Lichenibacterium dinghuense: one gene and its partner. The protein of the gene in region 2 interacts with the protein of the main gene of each other region in a pairwise test. Links are inferred from orthologs where the notes say so. Each region holds a gene or a part of one and is shown on either strand. Other genes may lie near its edges. The genes, in order: L7N97_RS13035 and L7N97_RS19340.

Region 1 (14,908 bases), 1.3 Mb from region 2 along the record:
GTTCTACCACCCGGACCACTACAACGAGGCCGCCAGCATCAAGGACAACGTGCTGATGGGGCGCGTGGCCTACGGGATCGCCGAGGCGGAGTCGCGCGTCATGGCGGCGGTGCGCGCCACGGTCGACGAGCTCGGGCTCCGGCCGGTCGTGTTCCACACGGGGCTCGGCTTCAACGTCGGCTCGGGCGGCAAGCGGCTCAGCGGCGCGCAGCGCCAGAAGCTTGCCATGGCGCGCGCCCTGCTGCGCCGGCCGGACCTGCTGCTCGTGCATCGCGGGCTGATGCAGCTCGACCCCGGCAGCCAGGACGCCATCGTGGAGCGCATCGTGGCCGAAAGCCGCGGCGCCGGCGGCCGGCCCGGCTTCGGGGTGCTGTGGAACCTGGAGAGCGACGCGCTGGCGCGCCACTTCGACCGCGTCGTGAGGATGGAGAACGGCCGCGTGGTCGACGACTCCGCCGCGGGGGACGGCCGGCACCGGGAACACGAGCGAGAGCCGATGCGCGCGTCCGCGTGACGGGCGGCGTGATCGGGACGGGATGGGGGGAGGGGACCGTGAGCCTGCTGAAGGAAGACGTCGAGGTGCTGCGGGAGGTGCCGATCTTCGCCTCCGTGGACCCTTCCAAGCTGAAGCTGCTGGCCTTCGCGTCGCAGCGGCTGAAGTTCGACGGCGGGCAGGTGCTCTGCGTCGAGGGCGAGCTCGGCGACCGCGCCTTCGTGATCGTGAAGGGCTCCGCCGACGTCTTCGTCCGCGCCGGCGACACGGAGGTGAAGGTGGCGACCGTGGGGCGCAACGACTTCATCGGCGACATGGCGATCCTGTGCGACCGGCCCCGCTCCGCCACGGTCAAGGCCTCGAGTTCCTGCGAGACCCTCGTGATCGGCAAGACCCAGCTCATGGGCCTGCTGAAGAGCTTCCCGGACATGGGCATCGCCATGATGCGCGTGCTGGCCTTCCGCCTGGAGCGCACCAACAAGGCGCTGGCCCAGGCCGAGCTCGACAGGTTCCACGCGCATTGAGGGCGAAGGGCGGGCCCGCCGCCCCGGGTCCGCTCGGGCCGCGAAGCGGGTCGTCGACACCATCCTGTCGAGGGGACCGTCAAGCAGCCGTCCTCCGCACACGCGACAAGCTCCAGTTCGGCCAAGGCCTCGACGTGGGGGATTGCCCCTGTTTCGATACTGCTGGCGAATGGGCGAGCTCAAGAGGGGGCCGTCACGAGGCGATTGAATGGGGATTTCCGGGTCTGTGCGGGCTTGTGGTCTGCGATCCAATCAGTGATCCGGCCGAGGTTGATCGCAGCCGCCGTGAGAACCTGCTGAAGGTTGGTCTTGGCCGCGCCCATATAGCGGCTGCGCCGTAGGCCGTTGGCGCGTACGGCCTTCGACAGCGTGCCTTCGATGCCGGCTCGGCGCTTTCGTTCCGCGATGAAGGCCGGATCCTTGGCCGCGGTCCGGGCCGCGACGAGGGTTTCGTGCTCTTCCCGACGGCGCGGGGCGAGGACGCGCCGGTTCGAGCGCGTGCACCGAGCCTTGAGTGGGCAGGCCTTGCAGTGCGTCAGGGAGAACCGGATGCGGACGTCGTCATGGCCGCAGTTGGTGTCCGGGATCCAGCTTTCGCTCGTCTGGCCCGCCGGACAAGTGGCGATCTGCCGGTCCCAGTCGAGATCGAACTGCGCGATGGCGAAGGCCCCCTCGGTGCGCGCCTGCCATTGATTGTGAGCCGGGGTGGGCCGACGAGCGTGACGCCATGATCGCGGGCGCTGGCCACGAGGGCGTCGGCATCTATGTATCCGGCGTCCACGAGGTGGCGCTCCGGCTGGAGGCCTTTGTGCTTGAGCGCCGCGTGCACGTCGGCCAGGACGGCCCTGTCCACCACCGGCGCCGCCGTGGTTTCAACGTGGGTGATCAGGTTGGGTTGTCCGATCTCGCAAGTTTCCGTGAGGTGAACTTTGTAGCCGATCCACGACGTCTGGCACTTCTTGGCATAGTGGACGTCGAGATCATAGGGCGACGCCACCATCATGGCCGATGGCGGATAGCCTTCCACTTCGGTGCGCCAGCGCAGGGCTTGAGAATTGACGGGTTCGGATGGGCCGACATTGTCGTCCAGCCGACAGAGATTCTGCACCGAGACACGGCGCAGAGTCTCGACAGCTGGCACTTTGCGGAGCCACGCCGGAACCTCTGCACCGGTCACGGCGCTCAGCGCCGATGAGGAGTCAACTTTCAACGCCGATTGACATTCGATATTGAGGAAGCGGTGATCTTACGGACGTGAAGGTCTTGGATGACGGATGAGTGCACGCACTTTCGAGGCGAAGTTGCCGGAGCGGTCAAGCACACGTTCAGCGGCTATCAGATCGATGTGAAGCATGGATCGACCGCGCGACTGATCGTCAGCCTCGCCGGGATCGGCGTGCCGCAGGCCGATCGACCGGGACGGCCGTCGATGGCGCTCGAGTGGAACGGAACCTTCACACGGCTCGGATTGCACGATCACGTGATCTTCCTGCGTGACCTGAACCGCTCCTGGTTCAACGACGAGACCGGGTGGAGTGACGTCGTCGCCTTCATCGAAGGCTATTGCGCCGAACACGAGATCACCGAGCGCATCGGCCTCGGCCTCAGCATGGGCGGCTCGGGGCTTCTCGTCCTCGACCACGACCTGAAATTCGATCACGCCATCGTCATGGGCCCCCAAGTGCTTTTGGGGAACGAGGCCTGCTCCTTCGATCACCGGTTTGACGATCTCTGGGCCAAGGTCGAAACCTTCCGCTATCCCGACCTCAGCCTGACGATGAGAGCGGACGGACATGTCCACGTTCTCTGCCCCATCGACATCCCCGAGGACGTCCGTCATGTCCGCGCTTTGGTGGCTCGCAGGGCCGACCTCAGGGTCTCGTTCGTCCACGGCGATCACAATATCGGGGCCGAGATGGGGCGCCGCGCCGCGCTCGATCGCTTCGTCAAGGCGCTACTCGACCGGGACGACGATGTGTTGAGGAGAACCGGCGTGTTTGATGCCGATCGCCGCGTGTTCGAGCTCGTCGAGCGCGCGATGACCGAGGGTCTCTCGCCCCGGCTCGCTGTCGACACGGCCGCGGTCTATCAGACCAGTCCGAGCAACGTGCCGGAATTTCTGGCCTCGATGCTCATGGACGAGGGCACGCGGCCGGCGTCTCTCAACGCCGTCGCCGTCGCCGTGGACGGGGCCGATGCGCCGGTCGCCGTCGTCCATGCCGCGCAGATCATCCCGCCTGCCACATTTCCGCAGCTGGCGCGATATGGCTGGTTCGGCCTCGAAAGCGGAAGCTTCGTCTGGTCTGAGGGTATCTACCACATCCTGCGTCTGCACATCATGGACTTTGCCGATCGTCCCGAGACGCAGGTTGTTTTGACCGTATGTCCCCTGCTCGGCGAAGCCCACCGCCGGCAGCTCCTGTCTGTCGCGATCGACGGTGAGCACGTCGTCGACACAGCATTCTCCTACGAGGCGGGCGACGTCGGCCGGCCCGTCGAGGTCAGATTGCCGATCAAACGCGCGACACCGGAGATCTTGCTCACGACGCCGCTCTGCGTTAGCCCCTCCTCTATGGGCCTGAATGAGGACCGTCGCCTGCTAGCGTTACAATTGTTGGGTGTCAGGCTCCTGCCGTTCTAGTTATACTGCGTCATGAACGTATCAATGCGGTGAAGGCGGCCTTGCGGGAGGCGTGTCGCGCGGCTGAGATCTGACCTTATTGACGTCCATAAGGTCAGAGCCTCAGAGCCACCCCTTCCAAGGTGCCAGCTCTGCCTTTGCCATGACGCGGGCTGTGGCGACGTGAGCGCGGGCTGTTTTGCCGTCGACGTAGACCTTCGGCGCGTTGCGCTTGGGGGCCCGCTTGGCGGTGGCCACGCGCCTGGGGTCGATGCGTCGGCCTAGTTGCAGCAGGCGCTCGACGAGACCCGTCAGGCCGCCCTCGACCGGGCCGGGCCAGTATTCGGGCGGCACGGCGATCTGCAGGCCGTCGAAGCCGCTGCGGATGTGCACCGCGAGGTGGAACAGCGACACGGGCGGGGCTGGCGCATGCGCCCGCTCCACGCAGCGCGCCACAAGGGCGAGCACGTTGTGGGCCAAAAGCGCGGCCGCGAAGGCCAGGCAGGCCGCGCGCGGCTGGCCGAGGCTCGCGATCTCGCTGTGCAGCACGCGCTCCAGTCGCCCGAACAGCCCTTCGATGCTCCAGCGATGCTCACTCTGCGCGGATCATGCGGCCAGAACCATGCGGCGCTGGAGCAGATCGAGGCCCGCTCGCCCGCAGCTCTGGGGCTCGATGAGCTTGAGGCCGTCGATGTGGCCGCTGCTCCGGCTTCGGTCAGGGCGGCTCGGATCAGGGTGCCATCGCCGTCCGCCCGATCAGCGCAGCGTCCAGCCCTCCGTTTCGGGGACGAGGAGGGGGCGACCAGGGCGAAGGCGAAGGACGCCAGGGTGATCCCAAGCCCGGCCGGAGCCCGCCGGAGCCCGAGGCGAGCTGGCCGATGATGCTGGGGGCGAGGAAGCCGCCCACGCGCGCCCCGTCGTCGATCAGCCCCATGATGAAGCCGCGCGACCCTCTCCACCCACTGGTCCCCGGGCGCGTGGCGGGCGCGGGCCACCTCGGCCTTCCTGGTGGTCGGCATCCCGGTCGCCGACATGCTGGGCTCGCCCCTGTCCGGCTGGCTCCTGATCTTCGACGGGGCGCTGGGCCTCCATGGCTGGCCGTGGCTGTCCCTCATCGAGGGCCTGCCGGCCGTGCTGCTGGGCGTGGCGTGCCTGCTCATCCTGTCGGACGGGCCGAGGGATGCCGCCTGGCTGTCGGCGGGCGAGCGGGCCTGGCCGGCGGACCGGATCGCGGCCGAGCAGGAGCGATGGGCGGCGCGCCACGACGCCAAGCTGCGCTATGCCTTCTCGGGCCGGACGCTCGCCTTCGCGGCCGTGAATCGAATCTCTGTTCGATCGATTCGACTGCTCGAGCGCTGACGTATGACGCGAAATCCCCCGCTTCAGGCCGGCGAGTAGACCCTCAGGCTGTGGAAGCGCAGGCCGACGGGGTCGCCCACCCGCAGGCCGCCGGCGTCCGGCAGGTCGACCTCGACGCGGCGCGCCAGGCCCGCCACGCTCAGCTCCGCCCGCGCGCCCCGCGACGCCCAGAGCAGGGTCTCGACGCGGGCCGGCACGCCCTGGCCGGCCGGAACCAGCGCGGCGTCGCCGGGGCGCAGGAACTGGCGGGCCGCGCCGTCGGGCAGGCCGTCCGGCGCCGCGCCGATGTCGAAGCCGGCCAAGCGCACGCGGCCGCCCGCGACCGCGACGTCGAGGGCGGTCGGGTCGCCGACGAAGGAGGCCACGAAGGCGGTGCGCGGCGCGGCGTAGATGTCGGCGGGCCGGCCCACCTGCTCGATGCGGCCGGCGTTGAGGATGGCCACGCGGTCGGCCAGCTCCATCGCCTCGTCCTGGTCGTGCGTGACGAAGACCGTGGTCTGGCCCGTGCGCTCGTGGATCTCCCGCAGCCAGCGGCGCAGGTCCTTGCGCACGCGGGCGTCGAGCGCGCCGAAGGGCTCGTCCAGCAGGAGCACGCGGGGCTCGATGGCGAGCGCCCGCGCGAGCGCGACGCGCTGGCGCTGGCCGCCGCTGAGCTGCGCCGGGTAGCGCTTCTCCAGCCCCCCGAGCTGCACGAGGTCGATGAGCGACAGCACGCGCCGGCGGATGTCGTCGGAGGACGGCCGCCGGCGGCGCGGGCGCACGCGCAGCCCGTAGGCCACGTTGTCGAAGATCGTCATGTGGCGGAACAGGGCGTAGTGCTGGAACACGAAGCCGACGCCGCGCTCGCCCACGGCGAGGCCCGCCGTCGAGGCGCCGTCGAAGGCGACGCTGCCCTCCTCGTGGCTTTCGAGCCCCGCGATCACGCGCAGCAGCGTGGTCTTGCCCGACCCCGAGGGGCCGAGCAGGGCCAGCAGCTCGCCGCGGTCGACGTCGAGCGACACGCCGCGCAGGGCGGCGCCCCCGTCGTAGGCCTTGACGAGGTCGCGCACCGCGATGCTCACGCCCGCGCGGGCGGCGTCCGCCGCGCCCACCGGGTCAGTGCCGCCGGGCGCCGGCGAGGGCGTCGGCGTGGCGCCCTTCGAGGAGAACCTTGAGGGCCAGGGTGACGAGGGCCAGGAGAGCGAGGAGCGAAGCGACCGCGAAGGCGGCGGCGAGGTCGTATTCATTGTACAGGATCTCGACGTGGAGCGGCAGCGTGTTGGTGAGCCCGCGGATGTGCCCCGACACGACCGACACCGCGCCGAACTCGCCCATGGCGCGGGCGTTGCAGAGCAGCACGCCGTAGAGCAGGCCCCAGCGGATGTTGGGCAGCGTGACGGTCATGAAGCAGCGCAGGCCGGAGGCGCCCAGCGTCAGCGCGGCCTCCTCGTCGGCGCGGCCCTGCTCCTCCATGAGGGGGATCAGCTCCCGCGCCACGAAGGGAAAGGTCACGAACACCGTGGCGAGCACGATGCCCGGCACGGCGAAGACGATCTGCACCCCGTGCGCGTCGAGCCAGGGGCCGAGCAGGCCCTGCGCGCCGAACACCAGCACGTAGATCAGCCCCGACACCACGGGCGACACCGAGAAGGGGATGTCGATCAGGGTCAGCAGCAGGCTCTTGCCCGGGAAGGCGAACTTCGCGATGCACCAGGAGGCCGCGACCCCGAAGGCGGCGTTGAGCGGCACCGCGATGGCGGCCACCGTCAGTGTGAGCCGCAGGGCCGCCAGCGCGTCGGGCTCGGAAAGGGCGGCGAGGTAGCCGTCGACCCCCTTGCCGAGGGCCTCGACGAAGACGGCGACGAGCGGCACGGCGACGAACAGCAGGAGGAACCCCGCCCCGACCGCGATGAGGAGGACGCGCACGGCCGGGCTCTCGCCCAGGGCGTCGCGCCGGGGACCCGCGTCAGCCATGTCCGTACCTCCGGCGCCCGAGGGCCTGGACGAGGTTGATGGCGAGCAGCACGGTGAAGCTCACGAGCAGCATGGCCACCGCCACGCCGGTCGCGCCCGCGTAGTCGTATTCTTCGAGGCGCTGCACGATGATCAGGGGCAGGATCTCCGACACGTAGGGGGCGTTGCCGGCGATGAAGATCACCGAGCCGTATTCGCCCACGGCCCTGGCGAAGGTGAGCGCGAAGCCGGTGAGGATCGCGGGCGTGAGGGTGGGGAGCACCACCGCGAACAGGGTCCGGGCCCGCGACGCGCCGAGCGTCGCCGAGGCTTCCTCCACCTCGCGGTCGAGGTCGACGACCAGCGGCTGCACGGAGCGCACCACGAAGGGCAGGCCGACGAAGATCAGCGCCACCAGGATGCCGAGCGGCGTGTAGGCGACCTTGATGCCGAGCCGCAGCAGGGGCGCGCCGAGCCACCCGTTCGGCCCGTAGAGCGACGCGAGCGCGATGCCGGCGACCGCGGTGGGGAGCGCGAAGGGCAGGTCCACGGCGGCGTCGAGCAGGCGGCGGCCGGGAAAGCGGTAGCGCGTCAGCACCCAGGCGAGCAGCACGCCGAACAGAGTGTCGATGCAGGCGGCCGCGAAGGCCGTGCCGAACGACACCCGGAAGGCCGACAGGATGCGGGGATCGGTGACGATGCGCGCCGCCCCAGCCGGGCCGATGCCGGTCGCGCGCCACGCCAGCACGGCGAGCGGGAACAGCACGATCAGGCCGAGGTAGAGCAGCGTGAAGCCCATCGCCGGGCCGAAGCCCGGCAGGGCGCTGGCGCGCCGGAACCGGCGGCGGGCCGGCGCCTCGACGGTCAGGACCGACATGCCGGCCCCCTTCCCGGACGCGCCGTGAAACGACCGTGATGCCCCCCTCCGCTCATCCCCGCGCAGGCGGGGATGGCCGGCTGTCGGAGACGGGCGACATTCGAGGGCTTCACTGGTGGTTCGCCGCCTGGATCTGGTCGAACATGCCGCCGTCGGCGAAATAGGTCGCCTGCGCCTTGGTCCAACCCCCGAAGTCCTTGTCGACCGTCAGGAGGTCGAGCTTCGGGAAGCGGGCGAGGTCGGCCGGGTCGGCGGCTTCGGGGTGGATCGGCCGGTAGAAGTCGTGGGCGATGATCTTCTGCCCGGCCGGGGTGTACAGGAACTGAAGGTAGGCCTCCGCCTCCTTGCGGGTGCCCTTCTGGTCGACGTTGGCGTCCACCACGGCCACGGGCGGCTCGCACAGCACGGACAGCGACGGCACCACGATGTCGAACTTGTCGCGGCCGAACTCTTCCGAGGCCAGGAAGGCCTCGCTTTCCCACGCGATCAGCACGTCGCCGAGGCCGCGCTGGGCGAAGGACACGGTGGCGCCGCGCGCGCCCGCGTCGAGCACGGGGGCGTTCTTGTAGATGGCGGCCACGAAGTCCTGCGCCTTCTTCGGGTCGTCGCCGTTCGCCTTGCGGCCGTAGCCGAGCGCGGCGAGGAAGTTCCAGCGGGCGCCGCCGGACGTCTTCGGGTTCGGGGTGACGACCGAGATGCCGGGCTTGGCGAGGTCGTCCCAGTCCTTGATGTTCTTCGGGTTGCCCTTGCGCACCAGGAACACGACCGTCGACGTGTAGGGGGAGGAGCGGTCGGGCAGGCGGCTCTGCCAGTCCGCCGCGATGCGCCCGGTCTTCGACGCGATGGCGTCGATGTCGGCGGCGAGCGCCAGCGTCACGACGTCGGCCTTGAGGCCGTCGATCACCGAGCGCGCCTGGGCGCCCGAGCCGCCGTGCGAGGCCTGGATCGTCACGGTCTCGCCGGTCTTGGCCTTCCAGTCGTCGGCGAAGACCCTGTTGATGTCCTTGTAGAGTTCCCGCGTCGGGTCGTAGCTGACGTTGAGGAGGCTCGCCGCGCCGGCCGCCCCGGCGAGGCCGAGCAGGAGGGCGACGCCGGCCGCGCCGGACAGGATGAGCGATCGCGCTGACATGGGGGTTCTCGGGCCGTGAGGGAGGGACGTCGACCGTCCCACGGTGGAAGGGGTCAGTCGGACAGCCGCTGCGCTTCGGCGCCGTTTCGCGACGCCGAGGCCTGGGTGACGCGGCTGCCGGGCGGCACGCTGGCGTTCAGGCAGACGTTGCCGCCGATGATGGAGCCGCGGCCGACCGTGATGCGGCCGAGCAGCGTGGCGTTGGCGTAGACCACGACGTCGTCCTCGAGGATCGGGTGGCGCTGGACGCCGCGGAGCGACGTGCCCGCCGGGGCGTGCCGGCCCCCGAGCGTCACGCCCTGGTGCAGGCGGACGCGGTCGCCCACGATCGCGGTCTCGCCGATCACCACGCCGGTGCCGTGGTCGATGAAGAAGCTGTCGCCGACCGTGGCGCCGGGGTGGATCTCGATGCCGGTCAGCGAGCGGGCGACGTCCGAGATGAGCCGCGCCGGGAAGCCGGCGCCGAGCCCGTGCAGCACGTGCGCCAGGCGGTGGTGCAGCAGCGCCGCCATGCCCGGATAGCCGAGCAGGATCTCGGGGGCGCTCGACGCGGCGGGGTCGGCGTCGAGCGCGGCGCGGAGGTCGCCGACGAGCCGCGCGCGGACCTCGGGCAGCGCCGCCGCGAAGGAGCGGGTGATGTCGAGCGCCCTGCCGTCCGCCCCGCCCGCCGGCGCCAGGTCCTCGTCCGCGAAGGCGAGGCCGAGGCGCACCTGGTCCTCGAGCAGCCCCAGCGCCGTCGACAGCGTGCCGCACACGAAGCCGTCGAAGGCGGCGGCGCCGCTCTGGGACTGGCCGTAGTGGCTCGGGAACAGGGCCGCGGACAGGTCCGCCACGATGCCCGCGAGGGCGTCGCGCGACGGCATCGGGCGGATGCGGCCGCCATGGCGGATGTTGTGGGTGTGGTCCCGCGACAGGCGCAGCGCCGTCGCGACCCCGTCGATGTCGTAGCGCGACATCGGCGCGGGCGACGACAGGCCGAAGCCGGCCCTTCGCTGGAGTTTGCTGTCGAGCATCGCGGATGGGGCCTCTGGGCGGAACCGGTCGATCGGCGCCAAGCTACCCTGAAAATCTACAATGTCTATAGATAAATTGAAACTTGCGTCGGCGGCTCGCCGGCCGGCCGTCCGGCGTTCCGAGCGGGGTCGGCCCTGCCGGGCGGCGACCCGATCCCGGTCGCGCCCGTCAGTGCAGGACCAGTTGGCGATGCGACGGCGTCGGGGCGTCGCCGGCCCGCGCCGCGGCTTCCGCGCGCAGCCAGCGCATCGCGGCGTCGAGCAGGCCGGGGCCGTGCCGCCCCTGGAGGGCGCGGGCGTCGGCCAGGATCTCGGACACGGACCGCCCGTCCGCCCGCTGCATGCGATGATCCATCCGAGACCCCCTCCGGCCGCCGCCGTCGCGACACGAGACAAGCCTGCCGCAGCGCGGCATCGAGGGTCGGGTGCCCCGTGGAGGCGCATGGCTGCGCATTGGCCACCGCCGATCTCGCGGGCGGGTCGAGCGCCCGTTCAGCGCAGGGGTGCGAGCGTCGTCCCCTCGTGCCGCTCGGCCGCGAAAGCGTCGAGGGCTTCGCGGGCGCCGCTCAGCACGATGAGCACGTCGTGGCCGGGCAGGCCGCGGTCGGTCACGCCCCCCGGCCCGACAGACAGGCCGGCTTCGAGGGCCGCGCCGCGCACCGCGGTCTCGAAGGCGTGGGCTTCCTCGCCCGTGGGGAACAGGTTGGAAAACCGTCGCTCGACCGTCATGCCGTCCATCTCCGATCCGGGTATGCGTGGGAACGCGGGTGCTCGCGTCGCGAGTTCCGCTCCGCCGCCGGGCCGGGCGGAAAGCGGCGCGTCCACCATCATGTGTGAGAGATCGGGGGCCGGCGCGGGGCTACCGCTCCGGTCCATGACCCGCGATGCGCCCCGGAACGCCGTCCCGGCCGCCGGCCGCGCCGGCGTCGTCCCGGCGGGAGGCGCCGCGTGAACCTGATGGTCGCCTATGTCGGGGCTTTCCTGGGCAGTCTCGCCCTGCTCGGCCTGCTGGGCTGGATCCTGCTCTGGCCGTCGCGGCGCTGAACGGACCGTTGTGGCGCCGCCGCTCGGCGTTTAAGGATCGGGCCATGGCCAAGGACAGCCGCGGGGGACCCGCCACGCCGCCCCCGGACGGGACGTTGCAGCCGGGGCGCCGGTCGCAACGGCTGCGGCTGCGCGCCGCCTGGATGTACCACGTCGAGGAGATGACCCAGACCGCCATCGCGGAAGCGCTCGGCATCGGGCGCGTCACCGTGGTGCGCCTGCTGTCGGACGCGCAGGCGCTCGGCGAGGTCCGCGTCTCGCTCAGCCGCGACATCGCCGAACTCACCGCGCTGGAGCGCGGGCTGGAGCGGCGGTTCGGCATCGGCGAGGTCGTGGTGGCGCCCCTGTCGGGCCCCGACGCCGACCCCACCCTGCCGATCGGGGCCGCCGCGGGGCGCACCCTGTCCGACCTGCTCAGGCCCGGCATGCGGGTCGGCGTCGGCTGGGGCAAGACGATGATCGCCGCCCTCGGCGCCATCGACGAGCGCGTGGTGCCGGGCCTCAGCGTCGTGTCGATGCTCGGCGGCATCGCCAAGGTGCTGCAGTACAACCCGGCCGACTTCGCCTGGCAGCTGTCCCGCCTGCTCGGCGCCGACTGCTTCCTGATCCCGGCCCCGGCCGTGGTGGACAGCCCCGACACCAAGCGGGCGCTGGTCGAGCGCTGCGGCCTCGGCGAGATCTTCGACCTCGGCCGGGAGCTCGACGCCGTGGTGATGAGCGTCGGCAGCATGGGGCCGGACAACATCTCCTACCGCTTCGGCTATTTCTCCGAGGAGGAGCGGCGCTCGCTGCTCGACGCCGGGGCGGTCGGCGACCTCCTGTACCAGTTCTTCGACGTCGACGGCGCCCTGCTCGACCATCCGATCAACGCCCGCGTGATGGCGGTGCCGGTCGACAGCATCCGGTCCGCGCCGGCGCGCGTCATCGCGTCCGGCGGCCCCGGCAAGGTCCGGGCCCTGCTGGGCGCGATCCGGCTCGCGCGGCCGACCGTGCTGATCACCGACGAGGTTACCGCGACGGCGCTGCTGGAGCTGGCCGGCCCCGCACCCGACACCGCAACCTGAGGGAAACGTCGGGGGTGGCCTTTTCAGGATCACCCGAGGCGCGGCGGGCCGTTGCGCCGAACCGCGGGTTGGGCCAGTCTCGGCAGCCAAAGCTCGGCCGCTCCGCCGATGGGATCAGGACCCTTGCCAACGCCCACCGACGACCCGGCCGGTGACCGCGAACGGAAACGCCTGGAGGCGCTCCGCGCCTACGCGATTCTGGACACGGACCGCGAGCCCGAGTTCGACGACATCGTCGCTGTGGCGGCGCGGGCCTGCGACACGCCCATCGCCCACATCAACTTCCTCGACCGCCACCGCCAATGGTTCAAGGCCGAGATCGGGATCGGCCGCCGCGAACTGCCCGCGACGGCCCCGCTCTGCGCCGCGACGCTGGACGCGGACGAGATCTTCGTGGTCCCCGACACGGCGGCCCTGCCCGGAGGCGCCCTGCGCGATTTCGCCGGGCCGGCGCCGCGCTTCTACGCCGGCGTGCCGCTGAAAACCCCGGACGGCGTCGCCATCGGCACGCTCTGCGTCCTCGACCACCGCCCCCGGACGCTCGACGAGCAGCAGCTCTTCATCCTGAAGGCGCTCGGACGGTCCGTGATGGCGCAGCTCGACCTGCGCCGGGCCGTGGCGGAGCGCGACCGGGCGTTCGCGCGCGAGCGCCGCGCCGAGGCGGAGCGCCGCGCCGCCGCGCGGAGCCTGCGCGACAGCCGCGAGCGGTCCGACGCCGCCCTGGCGAGCGGGCTCGTCGGCTTCGTCGACTGGGACGCGGGCACCGGCCTCGTGCGCGGCGACGCGCGCTTCGCGGGCTTCCTCGGCCTGCCGCCCGAGGCCGCGGCGGCGGGCCTCGACCCCGGCGCGCTCCTGGCCCGGGTCCGCGCCGAGGACCGGGACCGGGTGGGGCGGGAGGTCGGGGCGGCCTTCGCCGAGGGGCGGGACTTCGTGACCGAGTTCCGCGTGGCGCCGGAGGGGGGCACCGCGCCGCGGTCCGCGCTGTGGCTGCTGCTCGGCGGCCGCTGCTACCGGGCTGAGGACGGCGCGCCGCGGCGCCTGGCCGGCATCGCCATCGACGTCACGGCGTCGCGCTCGGCCGAAGCCGAGCGGGACGCGGAGCGGCTGCGCTTCAAGGCCGTGCTCGACGCGGCGCCCGTCGGCATCCTGTTCGCCGAGGCGCCCTCGGGCCGCGTCGTCGGGCAGAACCCGCGCGCCGACGAGATCTTCGGCCACAAGCTGATCCCCACCGAGGCGGTGGAGCAGCACCGCGACTGGATCCTCCACAGGCCGGACCGGACCCGGCTGGAGCTCGACCGCTATCCCCTGGCGCGGGCCATCACGCGGGGCGAAACCTCGGCCGGCGAGGAATACCTGTACCGGCGCGGCGACGACACGCTGGCCTGGGTGCAGCTCACCGCGGCGCCGATCCGCGACGCCGCGGGCGGCATCGCGGGCGGCGTCGTCTGCATCGAGGACATCGGCGCGCGCAAGGACGCCGAGGCCGCGCTGCGGCGCATGAACGAGACGCTGGAGGCGGCCGTCGCGGCGCGAACCCACGAGCTCGACAGCATCTGGCGCCACGCGCGCGACATGCTCTGCGTGGCGCGCCTCGACGGCACCTTCGTGCGGCTCAACCCCGCCTGGGCCGAGACGCTCGGCCGAACGCCGGAGGACCTGCTCGACACGTCGTCCATCGCGCTGGTCCACCCCGACGACCTGTGGCGCACCACCAGCGCCCTGGCGCTCCTGGCCGAGGGGCTGACGGTGCCGGCCTTCGAGAACCGCTACCGGCACCGCGACGGCTCCTACCGCTGGTTCTCGTGGAGCGCGGTGCCGCACGACGGGCTGATCTACTGCATCGTGCGCGACGTGACCGACGAGAAGGACGCCGCCGCCGCCCTGGCCAAGGCCGAGGACGCGCTGCGCCAGTCGCAGAAGATGGAGGCGGTGGGCCAACTCACGGGCGGCATCGCGCACGACTTCAACAACCTGCTCACCGGCATCACGGGCGCGCTCGACCTGATGCAGCGGCGCATCGCGCAGGGGCGCACCGGCGACGTCGGCCGCTACGTCGAGATCGCGGTCCGCTCGGCCGACCGGGCCGCGGCGCTGACCCACCGCCTGCTGGCCTTCTCGCGCCGCCAGCCGCTCGACCCGCGCCCCACCGACATGGGCCGCCTCGTCGGCACGATGGAGGATCTCCTGCGCCGCACCACCGGCGAGGCGATCGGCTTCGAGGTGTCGCTGGCCGAAGGGCTGTGGCCCACGCTGTGCGACCCGCACCAGCTCGAGAACGCCCTGCTCAACCTCGTCATCAACGCGCGCGACGCCATGCCGGACGGCGGGCGCCTCGCGATCGAGACCGGCAACGTGACGGTGGGCGAGGCCGCGCCGGACGGCCCGGCGCCGGGCGACTACGCGGCCCTGACCGTGGCCGACACGGGCGGCGGGATGGCGCCCGAGGTGGCGGCGCGGGCCTTCGACCCCTTCTTCACCACGAAGCCGATGGGGCAGGGCACGGGGCTCGGCCTGTCGATGGTCTACGGCTTCGTGCGCCAGTCGGAAGGGCATGTCGCGATCGACACCGCCCCCGGCCGCGGCACGCGCGTGCGGATCCTGCTGCCGCGCTTCGCCGGCGCCGCGGCCGGCGAGGCGGCGCGCCCCGGCCCGGCCGCCTCGCTCCGCGCGCGGGCGGCCGAAACCGTGCTGGTGGTGGAGGACGAGCTGTCGGTGCGCGACCTCGTCGTCGAGGTCCTGGCCGACCTCGGCTACCGGGCCCTGCAGGCGCCCGACGGGCCGTCGGGCCTGAAGGTTCTGCAGGGGGGCGAGCGCGTCGACCTGCTGGTCACCGACGTGGGCCTGCCGGGCATG
Region 2 (14,959 bases):
TGCGGTATCCCAGCATCCGCATCCTGAAGCAAAGGTCGACGTCGTTGAAATCCAGGCTGAACCCTTCGTCGAATCCGTTCACGGCGTCCATCGGCCCGCGCCGCGTGGCGAAGACGGCGCCCGTCACGGCCGAGCAGTCCCGATGCGTCTCGGCCCATCCATCGTAGCTGGGCTCTTCCGCCCGCTTCATGTACCAGGGATGGGCGCACACGCCGAAGATGCCGCCGAACATGCCGGCATGTTGGATCCTGCCGTCCGGGAAGAGGAGTCTAGCCCCGACGCCGCCCACGTCGGGATCCATCGAGAACGTCAGGAGGGATTCGATCCAATCCGGTGTTCCGACGCTGATGTCGTCGTTCATCAGCACCATGGAATCCGTCTCGGCGAGCCGCCAGAGGCGGTTCATCTTCACGGCGTAGTTGAATTTCTCGCCAGGAGCCAGCTTCGTGACGATCCGCTTCACAGCGAAGGGGTCGTCGCGTCCACGATAGATCGTGTCGTCCTCGCGGTCGTCGCCGATCAGCACCGTGACCCGATCCAGCGGGTAGGTGCTGCGCTTCAGGCTGTCGAGGAAGTTGGCGATGAAGGGACGCCCCGCACGCCCGACGTCGTCGATGGGTGCGCTTTGCCGCGTGGGGATCACCAGGGTCACCGGTGGGTAGTCGGCGAAGGCGCGCTGGAGCCTGCTGGTGTCCCCGAAGCGGCCCTCCCCCAGACGGAACGGCTGTCCCGCTTGGGCCAACCAACGCGCGGCCGCGGCCGCGCGTGCCCTCCGCGGCGCCTTCGGGCGCGGGGCGGGAGATGCCAGCAGTGTGTGGGGAACTCGGTCGATGACGACGCCGGCCATCAGAGCGTCCAGGCAGAAGCGGTACCAGCCCGCCTCTCCCATGTCGCCATCGAACGTCAATTCGACCTTCTGCAGGATGTCCGCCCTGATCAGGAGCGGGAACGCCATGTAATCGTCCGCCAACAGCAGCGCTGGATTGAACGACGTCTTGCAGTGTACGCTCTCGACGGTGCCGTCCGGCGCCACGACGGCATCGTCGGCGTAGAAGATTCCCACGTCAGGCCGCTCGGCCATGAAGGGCCGCGCGAGCGCCACCGCATCGGGATGGATCGCGCTCGTCTCCGGAGCGACGAAGAAGAAGTGCGCGCGCGACCCCGCGGGCTGTGCCAAGCGGTCCGGCTCGACCGGGCGATGGTCCCGTCCCAGGGACAACGGAACGACGTCAGTCGGCCAGTCCGCAGACCAGGACATGTGAAGCATGGATGGGGGCATACCGAAAACGTCGTTCATCGCGGCTTCAAAGCTGATAGGGGCGGCGTGGACGTGCAAGCCGCCGTCGATGCCCCGCCCTCATCGGCTTCGGTCGGAAGTCGAGAGGCGTCCGAAGGAGGCCGCCATGGCGGCGGCGACCGCTTCGATAGACAGGTCTTTGCGGATCCGCGCTCGTGCGGCGGCGGCGATCTCGGCCTGGCTCCCGTCCACGACCGCGCGGGCCGCGTCCTGCAGGGAAGCCGCGAGCGCCTCCTCGTCAACCTCGCCCCAGACTGCGCCGCGCAGGTAGGGGCCGTGGCTCACCTTCAACGCGACTTCCTCGGCCTTGACGGGGAAACCGCAGCTCGGGTCGAGGAAATCGCGGCTGCCGCCGTAGTCGGTGGCGACTACGACCTTCCCCAATTCCATGGCTTCGGCGATGGTCAAGCCGAAGCCCTCGGACGCATGCGACGAGGCGTAGATCGGGCAGAGCGCGAAGAGCGCCGCCAGATCCGTGCGGCTCATGGCCCGATCGACCACGACGACATCCCCGTCGGTCCCGACGAGATCGAGCAGCGACTGGCCTTCGACGGGCAGGTCGAAGACGTGCTTGGTCTTGAGGACGAGTTGCCAGCCGGCCCGGCCCAGACCGGCGGCGCGGAATGCCCTCACGAGGGCTTGCGGGTTCTTGCGCGCGAGGAAGCTCGACCCGTCGAAGGCGTACAGGATATGACGCTTACCTGAGTCGATTCCGAAGGAGCGGCAGACGTCCACCGCGGAGGCTTGGTCGTCGATCCGACCGGGCTCGTTCTCGACGACGTGGGGCACGACATCGACGGGTATGCCCGTCACGGACCGGAAGATCTCGGCGCAGAACGCCGTCGGAACCCAGATGGCGTCGAGACCGTCGATGGTCGAAAGCCAATCGTCAGGGATCACCGAGGTTTCCCAGACGAGCAGGCCGACCTTCAGCTTGGCCGCTTCGATGTCGCGCCTCTGGTGCTGCGTGAGGAGCGCCTCCCAACTGTCGCCGTTGAGGTGGACCACGGCCATGTCCGCGGGTCCCGAGAAGTCGCGGACCTGCCAGCTCGGGGCGGTCTTGGCATGGATGTGGAAAGGGCGTTCGAGCGGGTGGATGTTGAGGTGCCAGCCGGTCCGATGCAGGGCCTTGACGTAACCGCGGCTGGCCATGCCGAGCCCGTTCGCCACGTTCAACGGACCGAAGAACGCCACGCGCGGGACGGGGCCCGGCTTCGCGGTGCGGTCGAGATCGACCCAGGCGACGGGACCCGGGTGGCGTTGCGTGACTTCGAGCAGGCCCAGGTCGAAGCCGCGCGCCGCCAAGGCGGCGCGCACCTCATCCTCGCCGAAGGATCGATGCTCGCCGACCACCAGCGAGGCTTTGACGAAAGGCAGGCCCTCGTCGAGCACCTCCTGCCAATCGAAGATCATGCGGTTGATCCTGGCGCGGGACGCGTCCTGCCTCGGCTCCGGGAACAGCACCTCCAGGCGGAGGCCGGCGGCCTTCATCCGACTCGAAAAAGTCAGCTCGTAGCTGGCGATCACCTCGTCTTTGGTGTCGAGGTTGACGATGTCCGCGAGGTATCGGCTGAACCCGTAGGAGGACAGGCATCCACGTTTCAGAGCGAGGAAGAAGCTCTGCAGGTGCGTTGAATAGTAGGTGTTCTCGGTCAAGCCGACGAGGTCGGCCGGCGAGGCCGCGGTTCGCGAGAAGATCGTGGAGAGCTGGCCGATGTCGACAGGACCGAGCAGGCTGTCGTTCGTCAGCACCAGCAGATCGCTGTCGAGGAGCGTGTCGTCCTGCCCGATGACATGCGCCCAGGCGGCGAAGTCGAAGCCGGTGTTGTCCCGCACATAGACCGCGCGGCAGGCGTCCGAGATGGACTGCGGGATCGCCGTGCGCCGTCGGTCCGCCGCCACGATCAGGACCACTTCGGCGCCCGCCCGGCGATAGCCGTCGACCATCGTCTGCAGATGACCCTTCAAGGCTCCACGCGCCGAATGGGTGACGAGCAGGACCGTGATCCCAGCGCTCCGGCCATCGTCCTTCAGCGCGACCAGCCTCGCATCCGAGACGCGGCGGCCCAGATGGCCGCCACGGTTCAGAACACGCGGGGCGCGGCCCTCGTCCATGCCGGCGCGCAGGTAGTGCGTCAGGGGGTTGATACCGCTGCGTGCTACGTCCTGGTTCCGCCTGAGATACCATCCCGCATCGAAGCGAGGCGACGGACTGGTCGAACGACCCCCATCGGCGATGAAATGCGCGAGCGGGTTCGATCCATCGCCGCGGTGGGCGAGGTACTCAGCCTTGTACCAAGCGGTGTCGAAGAAGATATTTGGATTGAGGTTCAGCGCCGCCCCCCGCTTGAGGTAATGTGCGAGCGGGTTGATGTTGTCTCGTTCGGTCTCCGGCACCTGATTGCAGTAGTAGTTGATGTCGAACAGAGCGTTCGGCACGCGACCTTCTTTGTAGCCGATCTCCATGTAATGAGAGAAAGGATCTACGGCCGCGGCTGCGACATCCGGATAATTCTCTCCGTAAAATCCTGCGTCGAAGAGCCCGGACATCATAAGCTGGTATGTCAGGTTGTCAGGGTCGGGCAGACTCTGCGGGTTGCAGAACGCGCCGGCATCGCGCCCCTCCCTGAAATAATGAGCCAGCGGGTTTTCAGCCTGCGACGCTTCCGTCATCGCATGCTGTCTGTACCACTGCGACTGGAAAACCTGCGACGTGTCGTTGTCGGGATGGCGGAGGTAGTGAGCGAGAGGATTGATGACGTAGGCAGACTGCCGCATGTAGCGCGCTACATACCAATCCGTGTCGAACAAAGGATTCGGGTCGCGTCCTTCCGCAGCGCCGCGCGAAAGATAATGGACGAGCGGGTTCTCTGCGATCTCCCGGACGTCGGGGTTCATTTCGAGGTAGAAATCGCTGTGGAAGAGCGGGTGGGGGTGCCGTCCTTCATTGCCGCCGAAATCGAGAAAATGCGCGACGAGGTCCAACCCCGATCCGGCGAGATCAGGGTAGCGCTCCAGATACCATGCAGCGTCGAACAGAGGCGAAACGGCGAGCAGGGCCAGGATTGCAGCGCGCGAGGGGGGGCCGGAGACAACCTCCTGGAGAGGCAGCAGGGGATCCGACGTACTCATTATGCGCCCTGCACTCCGCTTTTCGCAACCCGAAGCTTCATTTTTCTGGCTGGCCTCGCGCGAGCGCGCCGTAGAAGCGCAACGGCGAGGTCAATCCGACGTCCCGATGCTCAACGCGGCGTCTCCCCGGACGCAGCCAGGGCCCGAGCCTCTAACATGCGGGTTTCAGATGCGGCAACTCATCATCCCGGCGACCCGCCTCGATGAGACCCGGCAGGTCGCTGAACAACGCTTCGGGGCCGGCCAATTCGTGACCACCCGGCATCGATCCGAGCTTCTGCCGCTCGGGCCGGGTCACGGGCGTCCTCCGGGCTCCAAGCCGGGAAGGTCGAGCAGACGGTCCTCGATGGGCACGCGCAGAAGGGCCGCTGCCAGAGCGAGTGCCTGCTCGCCCCTGGCCGGCGAGGGTCCAGGGCGCCGCGTCGAGCGCAGGGCCTCCCCCTTCGCAGAACCGCGGGATCGTCCTCCGGGCGACGTCGTCGCCCATTGACGCCGAGGCCCATCCGCCGTCTCCTGCCGCCATCGGTCATCGGCGGAGGCGGCGATGGAGCGGCGGACGGTCCTGAACGGGGTGGCGGCGCTGCTCGGGGGCGCGGTCCTCGGGCCCGCGCGGGCCTCGGCGGCGGGGACCGACCCCGCGACGGTCGACCTCATGCTGGTGCTGGCCGCCGACGTGTCGCACTCGATCACCGACGAGAAATACGAGCTGCAGCGCAAGGGCTACGCCGCCGCCATGTCGGACCCCGACGTGCTGCGCGCCATCGCGGCCGGCACGCACGGGCGCATCGCGGTCAGCTTCGTGGAATGGGCCGGCAGCCAGTCGCAGAAGCTGGTGATCCCATGGACGGGGATCGGCGGCCCCGAGGAGGCGCGGGGCTTCGGCCTCACGGTCGGGGCGGCGCCGCGCTCCTTCTCGGACCGGACCGCGATCGGCTCGGCCATCGACTTCTCCGCGGCCCTGTTCGCGGAGGCGCCGTTTCAGGCCGAGCGGCGCGTCATCGACGTGTCGGGCGACGGCGACAGCAACGGCGGCAGCGACATCGAGGGCGCGCGCGACGCCGCGCTGGCCCACGGCGTCACGGCCATCAACGGCATCGTGATCCTGAGCGACATGTCCGGCCCGGCCTACCTCGTCGCCCACACCCACCCGCCAGGCGGGTTGCAGGAGTATTACCGCAGGCGCGTCACCGGCGGGCTCGCCAGCTTCGTGGCCGTGGCGGAGGACTTCGACAGCTTCGGCCGCGCGCTGGTGCGCAAGCTGGTGCAGGAGATCTCATGAGCCCGGCGCCCCCGCCGGGATCAGCCCCCGCCCGGCGTCCCGGAGCGCCGTGGACGAGGCCGACGAGCGCGGGCCGTGCAGGTAGACGAAGGCGGGGTGGCGCCGGGTCGGCAGCAGCTTCGCCTCCGACTCGCGCAGGCGCCCCGGCGCCAGCACGGCGGCGGCGCGGCCGTTGAGCGAGCGGAAGGTCGAGCCCGGCCGGTCCACCACCGCCACCGGCACCAGGGACACGAGCTCGCGCCAGCGCCGCCAGCGCGGCAGCTGCAGGAGGTTGTCGGCCCCCATGATCCACACGAAGTGCACGCCGGGGCAGCGCCGCCGGAGGTGCCGGATCGTGTCCACGGTGTAGCGCATGCCGATGCCGGCCTCGACGCCCGTGGCAACGATGCGCGGGTGATCGGCGAGGCGCCGCGCCGCCGCGATGCGGGTGTCGAGGTCGGCGAGGCCGTCGTGGCGCTTCAGCGGGTTGCCGGGCGTGACGATCCACCAGACGCGGTCGAGCCCGAGCCGCCGCATCGCGGTCAGCGACGCCAGCCGGTGGCCCTCGTGGGGCGGGTTGAAGCTGCCGCCGAACAGGCCGATCCGCAGCCCCGGCGCCCAGGCGGGCAGAGCCCGCCCACCCGGCGAACGCGCGGGCAGGGCCTGGCCGCCCGGCGACCGCGGCCCCGCGGGCGGAGTCACGGCCGCGTCTGCCCGTCCCCGCGCACCCGGTACTTGAAGGAGCAGAGCTGTTCGAGGCCCACCGGCCCGCGCGCGTGCATGCGGCCGGTGGCGATGCCGATCTCGCCGCCGAAGCCGAACTCGCCGCCGTCGGCGAACTGGGTCGAGGCGTTGTGCATCACGATGGCGGAGTCGACCTCCGCCATGAAGGTCGCAGCCGCCTGCAGGTCCTCGGTGACGATGCAGTCGGTGTGGTGCGAGCCGTAGGTTTCGATGTGGTCCACCGCGGCGTCGAGGCTCGGGACGGCGCGGGCCGAGATCACGGCGTCGAGGTATTCGGTGCGCCAGTCCTCCTCGGTGGCGGCGGTCACGCGCGGGTCGGCGCGCCGCGCCGCCTCGTCGCCCCGCACCGCGCAGCCGCGGTCGAGCAGGGCCTTGAGCAGCCGCGGCATCAGCTCCGCCGCGCGCGCCTCGTGCACCAGCAGCGTTTCGGCGGCGCCGCAGACGCCGGTGCGGCGGAGCTTGGAGTTGACGAGCAGCGCTTCGGCCTTGTCGGCGTCGGCCGCGGCGTCGACGTAGACGTGCACCAAGCCTTCGAGGTGGGCGAAGACCGGCACCCGCGCCTCGGCCTGGACGCGCGCCACGAGCGCCTTGCCGCCGCGCGGCACCAGAACGTCGAGGTTCCCGTCGAGGCCGGCCAGCATGGCCCCCACGGCGTCGCGGTCCGTCGTCGGCACGAGCGAGATGGCGGCCGCCGGCAGGCCCGCGGCCTCCAGGCCCTCGACCAGGCATGCGTGGAGCGCCCGCGTCGAGTGGAAGGATTCCGAGCCGCCGCGCAGCACGGACGCGTTGCCGGACTTCAAGCACAGCGCGCCCGCGTCGGCGGTGACGTTGGGGCGGCTCTCGTAGATCACGCCGACCACGCCGAGCGGCGTCGACACGCGCTCGATGGTGAGGCCGTTCGGCCTGTCGAAGCTCGCCAGCACGCGGCCCACGGGGCAGGGCAGCTCGGCGATGTCCTCCAGGCTGCGCGCCACCGCCTTCACGCGGCCGTGGTCGAGCGCAAGGCGATCGCGCGACGCGGGGGAAAGGTCGCGGGCCGCGGCGAGGTCGCGCGCGTTGGCGTCGAGGATGGCGGCCTCGGAGCGGCGCACCGCGTCGGCAGCGGCCACGAGGGCGCGGTCCACCGTGCCGGCGGCGGCGTTGGCCAGCGCCCGCTGGGCGAGGCGCGCCGCGCGGCCGATGCCGCGCATGAGGGCCGGCACCTCCTCGGGCACGCCGTCGATCACCTGCGACCCCATGACTACACCTCCCGCGCCGTCGTCAATGGCCGACGCCGATGCTGTTGTCCATCGGACCCGCTTCGAGGTGGCTCCTGCAAAGGACGCCGTCGAGCGTGGACGGTGCCCGTGCGAGCTCGCCGCGTGCGAGCCGACTCGCGTTAGCGGGATCGGAACACTCCATAGTGTCGCGCCGGTCACTGCCTTGCTCCGCGAGTTTGGGCAGTCGGGATGGCCCACCTTTCGAGTGAAAGCTACGAAAAACTAGCCAAAGCTAGCTGTTTTTCCTATGCACGGCTATATATCGCTAGACGCGCTGTTGCCGAGAGGGAGATCCGTGGACCCCTACAACAACCCTTTCGCCCCTGGAGCGGGCAGTCGCCCACCGGAACTCGCGGGTCGAGACGCCATCATCGAGGCGGGCAGGATCGCCTGCGGAAGAGCCTTGCAGGGCAGGAGCGCTCGTCCGATGATGCTGCTGGGACTGCGCGGCACTGGGAAGACGGTGCTACTCAACGAGATCGGTCGCAATGCCGAGCAAGCGGGCCTGCTTGTCTCCAAAGTCGAGTCGCCGGAAGGAGAGAGTCTCGCGCGACTCCTTTACCCTGAGATGCGGAAGGTTCTGAGGTCGCTTTCCGGCGTCGAAGCGGCCAAGGTATCTACCCACGGGGTGGTGTGAGGCGACCGGTGCCGGGTGGGGCGGGTCGAAGTGCAACGAGGGCTTGCGCGGCGTGATGAAGGCTGATTCCCTGATGGCATGAGCCGCGGTGATCTCGAGCGCCTGAGCAAGGAGGAACTGATCGAACTGGTGCTGAAGCTGCAGCGCCCGGCCAAGACGTCGCGCACCTCGTCCAAGCCGCCCTCCACCGACCGCAAGGAGCGGCGCGAACAGTCCCGCCCCGGTGGTGCGAAGCCCGGCCACGAGGGCCATAACCGCCTCGTCGCCGAAGATCCCGACACGGTCGTCGATCACCGTCCGACCGAGTGCCCCGACTGCGGGCTGGCGCTGTCGGCCGAGCTGCCGGTCGAGACGGTCAGCGTGCACGAGCACATCGAACTGCCGGAGGTGAAGCCCGTCGTCGAGCAGCACCGGCGGCTCGCCGTGGTGTGCCCGGGATGCCGGGCCCGCGTGGCGGCGCCGAGACCGGCGGAGGCTGCGGCTTCGCCGTTCGGGCTGCGCCTGCACGCCACGGCCGTGTACCTGAAGACCTTCCAGGCCCTGTCCTACGAGCGGCTGCAAAAGGCCCTGTTCGACCTGTTCGGCCTGCGCATCAGCCAGGGCGGGCTCACCAACATGCTGCGCCGGGCCGAGACGCGCTTCGCGGCCGGGCGCGACGCGGCCCTGTCGGTGTTGCGACGCGCCACCGTTGTGGCGTCCGACGAGACGGGCGTGCGCATCGAGGGCACGAACTCGTACCATTGGGTCTTCCGCTGCGAGGAAGCGGTGGTGCACCACGCCGCCCCGACGCGGGGCGCCTGCGTGGTGCACGAGATCATGGACGGGCACCGGCCCGCCGTGTGGCTGTCGGATCGCTACTCCGCCCAACAGGGCCATGCCGACCGGCAACAGACCTGCCTGGCCCACCTCGCCCGCGACGTCGCCTATGCGCTCGAAGCCGGGAACGACATCCTCGCCCTGCGGCTCAAGCTGTGGCTCGACAAAGCCTTCGCGCTGGCGCGCACCGTCACCACAGCGGCGCCCTCGACGGTGGCCACCAAGCGCCGCAAGTTGGAGCGCTCCCTCGACGACATCCTCGCCGCCCCGGCCACCTGCGACCTGGCGCGCGACATCCAGAACCGCATGCGTCGCGCCCGCGACCAGCTCCTGACCTTCGCGGCCTTCCCCGGACGGGTCGAGGCCACGAACAACGCCTGCGAGCGCGACCTCCGCCCAGCGGTGATCCAGCGCAAGAACACCAACGGCTACCGCGCCATGTGGTCCGCCAAGGGCGAGGCCGCCGTGCGAACCGTGGTGGCCACCGCGCGCCTGACCTCCGGCGCCGGCACGTTCAGCACCGTGCTGGGCACCATCGGCGCCTGACGGCGCTCAGCCAAGCTGCGCACCCCGTGGGTAGTTACCGGCCAAGCAACTGGCGACGCGCGGAATCAAAGGGCTGCGAAGCTTCGCGTCGGCCTTCAAGATCGAGATGGCCGGGGTGGAAATGAGCGTCGAGCCTGACCCCGGATTGGCCGATACGGGCGATCTTCAGTATGATCTGCCGGACATTTTCACCTTGATCGGCAAGGCCGCCATGGCTGCGAAACGCGGCTGGATTCTTTCAATCGACGAGGTGCAGTACCTGTCCGAATCCGACCTTTCAGCGTTGATCGTTTCTCTGCATCGGATGTCGCAGGATGGGCTGCCTGTCCTCCTCGTCGGCGCAGGTCTTCCGCAGATTGCGCGTTTGGCCGGAGAGGCGAAGTCTTATGCGGAACGGCTGTTTCACTATCCAGCCGTCGGAGCCCTCGACGCCGTGTCCGCGCGACGAGCGGTCCAGAGGCCGATTCTCGACGAAGGTGCCTCGATCAGTTCCGAGGCGCTGGACCTCATCGTCGAACGCACGAGAGGGTATCCCTTTTTCCTCCAAGAGTGGGCTTCTGAAACATGGAACGATGCGGAAGGGCCTGAAATCTCTCTCCGGGACGCAGATAGATCCTACTCCAAGACGCTGTCATCGCTCGATCGAGGCTTCTTCAAGGTCCGGATTGATCGCCTGACAAAGGGAGAAGTGCAGTTTGTCAAGGCCATGGCACACCTCGGAGAAGGTCCTTATGCAATGGCTGATATCGCAAGAACAATGAGCCGCACTCCGTCATCATTGGGTCCATCTCGAGCGAACGTCATATCGAAAGGCATGATATACAGCACTGATCACGGGTATCTGGATTTCACGGTGCCGCTTTTTTCCGAGTTCATGCGACGCCAGGGGTGAGAGAGCGAAGAACACGGTCGGTCGACGCCCGTGAACACGTCTCGGTGATGGGGCATTTGTGATTCAACGGCAAACATGCTTCGGCGGAGAGGCGGCATATGCGATCATGGGATGCGAGCCGCCCTTCACGGTCAGGCAAGCAATCGCATGCTGGCGTAGGCCTGGCGAGGCTGATCGACGGCGCGCTCGCGACTGGCACCGCGGCGGCGGCGTCCTGAGCGCTCCGCCGTGCCGCACCGCGCGACCCGGCACGCCGCCGTGCTGCCCGGCGTCGAGGCCGTGTCGCTGCTGTCCGACCGCTCGTTTCCCCGCCATGCCCACGACGACTTCGGCTTCGGGCTGATCGACCGCGGGGCGCACCGGTCCTGGAGCGGGCGCGGCCCGGTCGAGGCCGCGGCGGGCGACGTCATCACGGTCAACCCCGGCGAGATGCACGATGGGCGGCCGATCGGTGGCGCCCGCGGCTGGCGGATGGTCTATCTCGCCCCGGCGACGGTCGCGGACTGGCTCGGCGCGGACCTGCCCGGCGGCACCGAGTTCGCGCGGCCCGCCCTGCGGGATCCGGAGCAGGCGGCGCTCTTCGCCTCCGCCTTCGCGCGGCTGGCCGCGCCGGCGCCGGACCGCCTCGCCGCCGAGACGGCGTTGCTGCTCTGCCTCGCGCGCCTATTCGCCCGGCACGGCAGCCGGCCGCCGCGGCGCCGGGTCGTCGCCCCGGCCGTGGCCCTGGCGCGCGAGCGCATCGATCAGGCACCCCACCTCCCCGTCACCCTGGCGGAACTGGCGGCCCTCGCCGGCGTCGGCCGCTTCCAACTCCTGCGCGGCTTCGCCCGCGACGTCGGCGCGACGCCTCACGCCTATCTGCTCCAGGCGCGGGTGCGCGCCGCGCGCCGCCGCATCGCGGCCGGGCTGCCGCTCGCCGAGGCCGCTCTGGCCGTGGGGTTCGCCGACCAGAGCCACATGACGCGCGCCTTCCTGCGCCAGTTCGGCGTCACGCCTGGGCGCTGGCGGACAGCGGCTCGCTGAATAGGCTGCAATCCGCTTCAAGACCCGTCCGCCGGCGCGGCGCATCGTTCGGCCGTCACCGGAGGCGGCGATGCGGGATTACGTGCACGGCTACGAGGGACCGGAGGGCACGCGCCTCCTGGACCAGGCGCGGACCTTGGAGGACCTGCTCCACGGTGGCACGTCCTACCCGCCCGGAAGCGCCGTGCTGGAGGCGGGCTGCGGCGTCGGCGCACAGACGGTCGCCCTGGCGCGGCGCAGCCCCGGAGCCCGCTTCACCGCCGTCGAGATCGACGCCGGCTCGCTCGCGAGGGCCGAGGCGCGGGCGCGCGAGGCGGGCATCGAGAGCGTCGCCTTCCTGCATGCCGACGCGACGGCGCTGCCCGTCCCGGCGGCAAGCTTCGACGGCGCGTTCGTGTGCTTTCTGTTGGAACATCTGCGCGACCCGCTGGCCGCGCTGCGCGAGATCCGGCGGGTGCTGAAGCCCGGCGGCCTCCTCACCGCGATCGAGGGCGACCACGGCTCGACGCTGGTCCACCCGCCGAGCGAGGCCGCGGCGGAGGCCGTCGCCTGTCAGGTCGCGCTGCAGCGCGCCGCCGGCGGCGACGCGACGATCGGCCGGCGGCTCACGCCGCTGCTGCGCATGGCGGGCTATGCCGACGCCGCGACGGTGCCCCGAACGGTCCACGCCGACGCGGCGCGGCCGGATCTCGCCGAAGGATTCGTGCTCGGAACATTCACCGCCATGGTGGCGGGGGTGCGAGACGCCGCCGTCGCGGCGGGCCTCGCGAATCCGCCCCAGTTCGACCGCGGCCTCACAGACCTCGCCCGCGCGGCGGAGCCGGACGGGACCTTCACCTACACGTTCTTCAAGGCCACCGGCCGCGCGTGATCGCCGCCCGGCTTCACGCCCCCATCGCCACCAGGGCCCGCGCGGCGTCGGCCTCGGTGCGGTCGGACAGGGCGCGGCGCAGCTTCTCCATGGCGCGGTTCTCGATCTGGCGGACGCGCTCCTTGGAGATGCCGAGCCGCGAGCCGAGGGCTTCGAGCGTGGCGGCCTCCTCCTCGAGCCGGCGCTCGCGCACGATGCGCAGCTCGCGCTCGGAGAGCACGCCCAGCGCCTCGCGCAGCCACAGCACGCGCCGGTCGCCGTCGATCGCCTCGCCGACCGTCTCGTCCTGCAGCGGCTTGTCGTCGACCAGGAACTCGACGCGCTCGGTCTGGCCGGTGGAATCGGAATCCGTCACTGGCGCGTTCAGCGACACGTCCGGGCCCGACAGCCGCGTGTCCATCAGCTCGACGTCGGCGGGCGACACGCCGATCGCCAGCGCGATGGTGTTGAACATGGACGCGTTCGACTCCGCCCCGCCGCCGTCGCGCGACAGCTTGGCGCGCAGGCGGCGCAGGTTGAAGAACAGCGCCTTCTGGGCCGAGGAGGTGCCGCCGCGCACGATCGACCAGTTGCGCAGGATGTAGTCCTGGATCGAGGCCCGGATCCACCAGGTCGCGTAGGTGGAGAAGCGCACCTCGCGCTCGGGCTCGAACCGCGCCGCGGCTTCGAGCAGGCCGACGTGGCCTTCCTGGATCAGGTCGGCGATCGGCAGGCCGTAGTGGCGGAAGCGGGCCGCCAGCGAGATCACGAGGCGCATGTGGGCCGCGGCGAGCTCGTGCAGGGCGCGCTCGTCGCCCCGGTGCCGCCAGCTCTCCGCCAGGGCGCGTTCCTCGTCGCGTTCCAGGAAGCGGGCCGACATCGCGGCCTTGACGAACTGCCGCCTCACGCCCGCCATCTGCAACATGGTCGCTCTCCCCGGATGGTCCGGGAAAGATACGCGGCTGGCCGTTGAAGGTTTCGCGGAAGCGTTCAGGAACGGTGAAGGCCGAGCTGCGGCAAACTCGACCCTTGCCTATCTGGAGCCGCGACGGCGCTATTCAACCACGACTTTGTAGCGGCGGCCCGCGTCGAGCTGGGCACCCTCGAGGCCGTTCAGGGTTTCGAAGGTTTCGAGCGGGTGGTCCGGCACCGCCATGCGGGGCGCGAAGGCCTCGGCGGTGTCCCCGGCGGCGGCCGTCACCACGGCGATCCGCATCGGCTTCACGTCGCGCGCGTCCTCGGGCGTGATGCGGCGGAACGTTTCGATGCTGTCGCGGAAGCGGCGGTCCGTCTCGGGCGTCAGGTCCTTGGCCGCGAAGGTCAGGCGGTACACGTCGTTGCCGATCTTCACGGCGGCGAGCCGGAACGACCAGGCGTCCGCCTTGGCGGTGGCCGTGACGGCGTCGAGGCCGTTGACCTTCAAGGCCTCGGCCGGGCTCGCCTGCAGCCCGTCGATCCAGCCCTTCGCGATGAAGCTGTCGAGCGTCTGCCCCGCGCCGAGCTTCAGGCTGTCGAGCCGCAGCGCTTCCGTGCCGCTCGGCGTCACGCCCAGCACGGCCTGGGCGGAGTTCTCCAGCACGAAGCCGTCCGGCGCCGTGAAGGCGAAGCCGAGCCGCGGGTGGATGAAGCGCCGCCCGCGCACGAAGCCCTGCGCCGGGTCGTCGCCGTACAGGATGCCGTCGATGGCGGCGAGGTAGCGGTCGTGGCCGGTCTCGCCGAGGCCGGGCGCCGCGATGCCGCGGGCCACCGCCACCGCGTGGGCGACGCGCTCGGGCGTCGAGGGGTGGGTGGCCATCATGTCGGGCTTGGCGTCGCCGCCCGGGTGGAGCGACTGGCGCAGGTCCGTGGCGCGGCCGAGCGACACGAGGAAGCGCGACGCCGCGAAGGGGTCGTAGCCCGCCTTGGCGATGACGCGGATGCCGACCTGGTCGGCGTCCATCTCCTGCTGGCGCGAGAAGGCGGCGAGCGAGAACTGAGCGTAGTTCTGGAAGTTCTTCTGGCGGTTCTGGTCGTCGATCACCGCGGCCGCCTTGGCGATCACGGCCGAGTTCTTCTCGATCTCGGCGCGCCGGGACGCGTGGCGCTCGGTGACGTGGGCGATCTCGTGCGCCATCACGGCGGCGACCTCGCTGGTGTCGTTGGCGAGCGCCAGGAGCCCGCGCGACACGAAGATGTCGCCCGAGGGCAGCGCGAAGGCGTTCACGATCGGCGAGTTCAGCACCGTGACGCGGTACACCTGGCTCGGCGTGTCCGAGGCCGCGGCGAGCTTCACCAGCACCTCGTCGAGGAAGCGCTCGGTGGCGGGCGCGCGGTATTCGCCGCCGTAGAAGCCGAGGAGCTGCTTGCGCTCCCGCGCCGCCGGGCTGTCGACGCCCGTGGTGCGGGGCGCCGCGGGCGGCACCGGAACCGTCAGCGCGGCGGGGATGGGGTTGAGCCTCTCCTCCACCGTGGGGGCGCAGCCGGCGAGGAGCAGGGCGGCCAGCGCCGAGGACAGGGCAGCGCGCG

What was found.
Region 1: the proteins of L7N97_RS19340 (region 2) and L7N97_RS13035 interact in binary tests that used the Escherichia coli proteins (3 or more experiments, as listed by UniProt). The link is inferred for Lichenibacterium dinghuense from one-to-one orthologs.

What each region holds. Positions count from the first base shown.
Region 1 is NZ_JAJLMN010000001.1:2,711,271-2,726,178, forward strand. Bases 4,039-6,903 are described here. They hold L7N97_RS13035 (sulfate/molybdate ABC transporter ATP-binding protein), read right to left. Parts: upstream 6,058-6,903; coding sequence 5,020-6,057; downstream 4,039-5,019. Other genes in these bases: L7N97_RS13025 (hypothetical protein), read right to left, coding at 4,039-4,186; L7N97_RS13030 (hypothetical protein), read left to right, coding at 4,646-4,996; cysW (sulfate ABC transporter permease subunit CysW), read right to left, coding at 6,092-6,903. Outside these bases: L7N97_RS13000 (ABC transporter transmembrane domain-containing protein), read left to right, coding at 1-514; L7N97_RS13005 (cyclic nucleotide-binding domain-containing protein), read left to right, coding at 553-1,017; L7N97_RS13010 (transposase), read right to left, coding at 1,197-1,643; L7N97_RS13015 (hypothetical protein), read right to left, coding at 1,553-2,227; L7N97_RS13020 (hypothetical protein), read left to right, coding at 2,285-3,658; more of L7N97_RS13025, read right to left, coding at 3,761-4,038; more of cysW, read right to left, coding at 6,904-6,949; sulfate ABC transporter permease subunit CysT, read right to left, coding at 6,942-7,805; L7N97_RS13050 (sulfate ABC transporter substrate-binding protein), read right to left, coding at 7,915-8,934; serine O-acetyltransferase EpsC, read right to left, coding at 8,988-9,947; L7N97_RS13060 (hypothetical protein), read right to left, coding at 10,117-10,302; L7N97_RS13065 (hypothetical protein), read right to left, coding at 10,440-10,676; L7N97_RS13070 (sugar-binding transcriptional regulator), read left to right, coding at 11,036-12,055; L7N97_RS13075 (PAS domain S-box protein), read left to right, coding at 12,179-14,908. UniProt on the Escherichia coli protein: Part of the ABC transporter complex CysAWTP involved in sulfate/thiosulfate import. Responsible for energy coupling to the transport system.
Region 2 is NZ_JAJLMN010000001.1:4,058,917-4,073,875, forward strand. What follows is about bases 5,528-8,443. They hold L7N97_RS19340 (glutamate-5-semialdehyde dehydrogenase), read right to left. Parts: upstream 7,670-8,443; coding sequence 6,386-7,669; downstream 5,528-6,385. Other genes in these bases: L7N97_RS19330 (DUF1194 domain-containing protein), read left to right, coding at 5,528-5,708; L7N97_RS19335 (nicotinate-nucleotide adenylyltransferase), read right to left, coding at 5,703-6,389; L7N97_RS19345 (ATP-binding protein), read left to right, coding at 7,986-8,327; tnpC (IS66 family transposase), read left to right, coding at 8,406-8,443. In the rest of the region: L7N97_RS19315 (glycosyltransferase), read right to left, coding at 1-1,297; L7N97_RS19320 (rhamnan synthesis F family protein), read right to left, coding at 1,358-4,429; L7N97_RS19325 (hypothetical protein), read right to left, coding at 4,581-4,727; more of L7N97_RS19330, read left to right, coding at 4,974-5,527; more of tnpC, read left to right, coding at 8,444-9,689; L7N97_RS19355 (ATP-binding protein), read left to right, coding at 9,796-10,581; L7N97_RS19360 (AraC family transcriptional regulator), read left to right, coding at 10,810-11,604; L7N97_RS19365 (methyltransferase domain-containing protein), read left to right, coding at 11,675-12,475; L7N97_RS19370 (RNA polymerase factor sigma-32), read right to left, coding at 12,489-13,379; L7N97_RS19375 (M48 family metalloprotease), read right to left, coding at 13,509-14,959. UniProt on the Escherichia coli protein: Catalyzes the NADPH-dependent reduction of L-glutamate 5-phosphate into L-glutamate 5-semialdehyde and phosphate. The product spontaneously undergoes cyclization to form 1-pyrroline-5-carboxylate.